DNA from 2 places in the Pseudomonas sp. HC1(2025) genome. Region 2 is predicted to be linked to the other one. Evidence: predicted binding sites of a transcription regulator. Region 2 holds the regulator's gene; the other holds the start of a gene.
The links. Region 2 encodes FliA, which starts transcription of late flagellar genes. Its sites were predicted from a motif close to CTAAAGTTTNNNNNNNNNNNGCCGNTAA; they were not measured.

Region 1 (3,226 bases), 2.0 Mb from region 2:
CGCCGATTGGTCGGCGGTGCTGCGCGCGTCCTGTACCGAGCGTTTGACCTCGGCAATGATCGGTTGCAGTTTGTCGAGGAAGCGGTTGAACCAACTGGCCAACTCGCCCAGCTCATCGCGCTTGTCGTAGGCCAGGCGCCGGGTCAGGTCGCCTTCGCCGCTGGCGATATCCTCCAGCATACGGGCCACGCCGAGGATCGGCCGGGTCACGCTGCGGGCCATCAGCCACACCAACAGCAAGCCGACGATGGCGGCGAGCAGGCCCAGGCCCAGTTCCAGCAGGGTGCCTTTGGTGTTGTCGGCATCCAGCTCGGCCTTGAGGGCTTGCGCGGGGCCGATCAGGACTTTTTCCGGCACATCCAGCAACACGCCCCAGGACTTGCCATTGGGAATGGGCTGGAAGGGGGCCAGGACCTTGAGTTGATGATCGGTACGCAGGCTGTAGGTCTGGGTGCTGCTGGCCATGGCGCTGATCAGTTGCGCGCCGCTGGCGGTATCCACACTGTCCAGGCGCTGGCTGAGCTTGCTGGCATCCGGGCTGTAGCCGGCGAGCAAACCCACCGGGCTGATGATGCTGACGTTGGTCTGGCCGTCATACAGTTTGCGGCTGGCGTTCTGGCTGACGGCCTGCAGGCTGTTGAGGTTGATGTCCACCGACAGCGAGGCGATGACTTTGCCATTGACCATGAGCGGGAACACGATGCTGGTCAGCAATACGTTGTGCCCGTCGATCACATAGAAGTACGGCTCGATCACACACGGCTTGAGCGTGCTACGCGGGCAGGTGAACCAGGTGTTGGCCTTTTCGCCGCTGGGGCCGACGCTGGTGTCGGACATATCGCTTTCCGGCAGCGCCATCGAGGTCAGCGTGCCGGGTGTCGGCTGCGACCAGTACAGGGCAAAGCGTCCCTTTTCATTGCTGCCCAGCTCCGCCTGGCCGGCGAACAGCTCATCCTTGCCATCCAGGGCGTTGGCTTCAAAGACCAGGGACAGGCCCAGCAGGTCCGGGTTGGCTTGCAGGGCAGCCTTGACCTGGCGGGTCAGGTCCTCACGCAGGTCGAAGGCATCGAGAAAGCGCTTCTCGGCCTGTTCGCGCAAAAACAGCACCTGGCGCGAAAAACCATGGCCGTACTGATAGGCGTCCATAAATTGCTGGCGGATGCCCAGGGCCTGGACTTCACCCTGGGCTTCGATGCGCGATTGGGCCGCGACATTGAGCATCTGCGTGCTGGAGGTCTGGACCCTTTGTGAGCTCTGGTCCATCCGATACAGCGACAGACCCACCAGCAGGGTCACGATCCCCAACAGACAAAGGCCGGCGAGGAGGGTGATTTTCCATTGAATGGACAGCTGCCTGAGCGACATGGAGATCCTTAACCTTTCGTTACGACAGAGATGATCCGTTGTATCGGCCGCGTGGTTTTTTTCTTTATTCATACGATCAATTGAATTCTGTTTGCGACGTCGCGCTTTGACATGACGCGCCGGCTGCTGCAAAGTGCGCGCCCTCTAATAAAACTCCCTTTCTGCGTGTGCCGTGGTCGCCATCTGGCCAGGGCGCCGGCGCGTGTTGTTTTTATGTTTCTGTCTTGAGGTAACCATGATTAACGCAGTAATCGCCGCGGTCGGTACCATGCTCGTGCTCAGCCTGTCCCGCGTGCATGTGGTCATCGCGATCATCGTCGGCGCGCTGGTCGGCGGCTTGACCGGCGGCCTGGGGATCGACGCGACGCTCAGCGCGTTCAACAGCGGCCTGGGCGGCGGTGCCACAGTGGCGCTGTCCTACGCGTTGCTCGGTGCTTTCGCCGTGGCGATTGCCAAGTCCGGCCTGGCCCACGCCCTGGCGGACAAGGCCCTGCTGCTGGTGGACCGCCAGGAGGCTACCGGCGGCAGTCACGTCAAATGGCTGCTGATCTGCCTGCTGGGGGCGGTGGCGATTGCCTCGCAGAACATCCTGCCGATCCATATCGCCTTTATCCCGCTGCTGGTGCCACCGCTGCTGTATGTGCTGACCAAGTTGCAGATTGACCGGCGCCTGATCGCCTGCGTCATGACCTTCGGCCTGATCACCCCGTACATGTTCCTGCCGGTGGGCTTCGGCAACATCTTCCTCAACCAGATCCTGCTGGCCAACGTTGCCAAGAGCGGGGTGGATATCAGCCAGGTCAATGTCACCCATGCCATGGGCATCCCGGCGCTGGGCATGGTGTTCGGCCTGCTGGTAGCGGTGTTTATCAGCTACCGCAAAAAGCGCGTCTATGACCTGGAGAAAATCGAACGGGTCGAGCAAGTGGCGGTGCAATACAACCCGCTGACCCTGCTGGTGGCCGGGCTGGCCATTGCCTCGGCCTTTATTATCCAGTTGTGGCTGGACTCGATGATCATCGGCGCCCTGGCGGGTTTCCTGATCTTCTCGGTATCGGGCATCGTGCGCTGGCGCGACACCGATGACCTGTTCACCGAAGGCATGAAGATGATGGCGATGATCGGCTTCATCATGATCGCGTCTTCAGGGTTTGCCGAAGTGCTCAAGGCTACCGGCCAGGTACAGACGCTGGTGCAGGCCTCCGCCGCGTTCATCGGCCACAGCCGTGGCGTGGGGGCGTTGTTGATGCTGCTGGTGGGCCTGCTGGTGACCATGGGCATTGGCTCGTCATTCTCCACCGTGCCGATCCTTGCGGCGATTTTTGTGCCGCTGTGTGTGCAACTGGGGTTCAGCCCGCTGGCCATCGTCTGCATCGTCGGCACCGCCGGGGCCCTGGGCGACGCCGGCTCTCCAGCGTCGGACTCCACCCTGGGGCCGACCTCGGGTCTGAACATTGACGGCCAGCATCACCATATCTGGGACACCGTGGTCCCGACCTTCCTGCACTACAACCTGCCGTTGCTGGTGTTCGGCTGGTTTGCCGCGATGACCCTGTAACACCCCCTGTAGGAGTCGGCTTGCCGGCTCCTACAGTTTTTTCTCTGCGGGCCGTTAACCTCTTAACGTTGCCCTACAAGAGAGAAGATCCATGCGTCTGAGTCTGAAGGCCAAAGTCCTGTCCCTTGCCGTATTGCCGGTGTTGTTGTTTGCGGTGGTCATCAGCCTGACCACGGTGTGGATTCTCAAGGAACAGGCGCGCACCGAGGTGGCCGAAACCCGCCAGCGCCTGCTCAACAACGCCAAGGCCACCCTGCAAAGTTATGTCGAGGTGGCGATGACCACCATCAAGCCGCTGTACGA
Region 2 (3,226 bases):
CGGTGACCAGCAGGGTCACGCGCTTGATCACCTGGCCGGTCAGGTCCTGGTAGTCCTGGGCCAGCAGGATGTCATTGAGGTTGCTGGAAACCGTGCGGTTTTCCTGCTCGCTGCGTGACAGGAAACCCTCGACCCGGCGCGCCAGCTCGCGAAATTCTTCAGCACCCACTTCGCGCCGCATGAAGCGACCCCAGTCAGCGCTCAACGCCTTGGCCTCATTGGCCATGCCGTTCACCAGGGGCGTGGCGTTTTCCACCAGGTCCATGGTGCGATTGGCTGCCGCCTCAGTCAGCCTGACCACATAGGACAGGCGTTCGGTGGCATCGGTGATCTGCGAGATTTCCTCGGCCTGGGGCATGTGCGGGTCGATCTGGAAATTGACGATCGCACTGTGCAACTCACGGGTGAGCTTGCCCACTTCCTGATACAGGCCGCGGTCGCGGGTCTGGTTGAGCTCATGGATCAACTGCACTGCGTCGCCGAACTGGCCTTTTTCCAGGCTTTCGACGAGTTGGTGAGCATGTTTTTTCAGGGTCGACTCAAAGTCGGCCTGCGATGATTCTTTATGCTCCATAGCTCCCCCGTGGCAGCATCAATGACCGATGCGTTCGAAGATTTTTTCAATCTTCTCTTTCAAGGCCAGTGCAGTGAATGGCTTGACCACGTAGCCGTTGACCCCGGCCTGGGCGGCTTCGATGATCTGTTCACGCTTGGCTTCAGCGGTCACCATCAGCACAGGCAGGCTGCGCAGCTTTTCATCAGCGCGCACGTGGCGCAGCAGATCGATACCGGTCATGCCAGGCATGTTCCAGTCGGTTACCAGAAAGTCGATGCTCCCGCTGTTGAGGATCGGAATCGCCGTAATGCCGTCATCCGCCTCGACCGTGTTAGTGAACCCAAGGTCACGCAACAGGTTTTTTATGATCCGCCGCATCGTTGAGAAGTCATCAACGATGAGGATTTTCATGTTCTTGTCCAATTCGACCTCCAAGCAGTCTTAAACGCGTCCAGCACCTGGGCGCGCCATATCATTCAACAGGCATTACACAAAAAGGACTGCTGGGGCACATCACGGGCCGCTCCCGCCGGGCTTGCGCCGTGGCGGTTATCGTTCGCACTGTCCCCACACTGCCTGTCAGCGCGCTCGCCACTCTCCCAAACGCCCCCGCAAGCGGGCCGCGCATTGGCTATGTAGCTGGCTGACCCGCGATTCGCTGACCCCCAGGACCTCACCGATTTCCTTGAGGTTCAGCTCTTCGTCGTAGTACAGCGCCAACACCAGCCGCTCACGTTCCGGCAGATTGGCAATCGCCTCTGCCAGGGCGCCCTGGAAGCGTTCATCTTCCAGGTCGCGTGAAGGCTCCTGGTGAGCGCTCGCGCCATCCTCGTGCAGCCCTTCATGTTCGCCGTCCTGCAGCAGGTCGTCGAAACTGAACAGGCGGCTGCCCAAGGTATCGTTCAAAATCCCGTAGTAATCGTCGAGACTCAATTGGAGTTCGGCCGCAACTTCGTGATCTTTAGCGTCTCGACCGGTTTTTGCTTCAATTGAGCGAATTGCGTCACTCACCATCCGGGTATTGCGGTGGACCGAACGCGGCGCCCAATCACCTTTACGCACTTCATCGAGCATCGCGCCACGGATACGGATACCCGCATACGTCTCGAAACTCGCACCCTTGCTCGCGTCGTACTTGGTCGACACTTCGAGCAGGCCGATCATCCCCGCCTGGATCAGGTCTTCGACCTGGACACTGGCGGGCAGGCGTGCCAGCAGGTGGTAGGCAATGCGCTTGACCAGGGGCGCATAGCGCTCGATCAATTCGCCCTGGCTGTCACGCGCTGATTTTTTGTAAAGGTTGTAGCCGCTGGCTGTCATAGCACCGGTCCCGCACTCGTCTGATGCACCAATCGCTCGACGAAAAACTCCAGATGCCCCCGGGGATTGGCGGGCAGTGGCCAGGTATCGACCTTCTGAGCAATTGCCTTGAACGCCAACGCGCATTTCGAACGAGGGAACGCTTCATAGACTGCACGCTGCTTTTGCACAGCCTTGCGCACACACTCGTCATAGGGAACTGCGCCGACGTATTGTAAGGCGACATCGAGGAAGCGATCCGTGACCTTGGTCAACTTGGCGAACAGGTTGCGCCCTTCTTGCGGGCTCTGGGCCATGTTGGCAAGCACGCGGAAGCGGTTCATGCCGTAGTCGCGGTTGAGCAGTTTGATCAGGGCGTAGGCGTCGGTGATCGAGGTGGGTTCGTCGCAGACCACCAGCAATACTTCTTGCGCGGCGCGCACGAAGCTGACCACGGACTCGCCGATCCCGGCGGCAGTGTCGATCACCAGCACGTCGAGGTTGTCGCCGATATCACTGAAGGCCTGGATCAGGCCGGCGTGCTGCGCCGGGCTCAGATGCACCATGCTCTGGGTGCCGGAGGCGGCCGGGACGATACGAATCCCCCCAGGCCCCTGCAACAGCACGTCGCGCAGCTCACAGCGGCCTTCAATGACATCGGCCAGGGTATGTTTGGGCGTCAGTCCCAGCAGAACGTCAACGTTCGCCAGGCCCAGGTCGGCATCCAGCAGCATGACGCGGCGGCCAAGCTCTGCCAGGGCCAGGGACAAATTCACTGACACGTTAGTTTTCCCGACGCCACCTTTGCCGCCGGTCACCGCGATCACCTGTACGGGATGCATGCTGCCCATGTTCTTTCTTTACCTTGTCTTGCTTAGCCGCAGGCTACATAGGGTGGCCGCGGTAGCAGACCATCGATGTAGGTACATTGCACTGTGTTGCATGTTGCCGTTCAGCCGACCCGCTTGGCTGGGTTGTGATAGAGGTCGGCGAACATATCCGCCATCGCCTCTTCACTGGGTTCGTCCTGCATTTGCACACTGACCGCGCGGCTGACCAACTGATGACGGCGCGGCAGATGCAAGTCATCCGGGATCCGCGGCCCGTCGGTCAGGTAGGCGACCGGTAATTCATGGCTGATGGCAAGGCTCAACACTTCGCCCAGGCTTGCGGTTTCATCCAGCTTAGTCAGGATGCAACCGGCCAGCCCACAACGTTTGTAGCTGTGGTACGCAGCAGTCAGAACCTGTTTCTGGCTGGTTGTTGCAAGTACCAGGTAATTTTTCGACTTGATCCCGCGCCCGGCCAGGCTTTCCAGTTGCATGCGCAATGCCGGGTCGCTGGCTTGCAGGCCAGCGGTATCGATCAGCA

Region 1: a site for FliA is predicted at 1,406-1,433, ahead of ACSSVH_RS09325 (methyl-accepting chemotaxis protein). Genes of this name have one in related genera too.

What each region holds. Positions count from the first base shown of each region.
Region 1 covers NZ_CP196017.1:2,081,308-2,084,533, forward strand. Annotated here, with positions in the region: gene ACSSVH_RS09325 (methyl-accepting chemotaxis protein) at 1-1,365, opposite strand, end outside; gene ACSSVH_RS09330 (Na+/H+ antiporter family protein) at 1,604-2,923, shown strand; gene ctpM (methyl-accepting chemotaxis protein CtpM) at 3,015-3,226, shown strand, end outside.
Region 2 covers NZ_CP196017.1:4,124,740-4,127,965, forward strand. Annotated here, with positions in the region: gene ACSSVH_RS18245 (protein phosphatase CheZ) at 1-574, opposite strand, end outside; gene ACSSVH_RS18250 (chemotaxis response regulator CheY) at 593-967, opposite strand; gene fliA (RNA polymerase sigma factor FliA) at 1,136-1,876, opposite strand; gene fleN (flagellar synthesis regulator FleN) at 1,873-2,706, opposite strand; gene flhF (flagellar biosynthesis GTPase FlhF) at 2,808-3,226, opposite strand, start outside.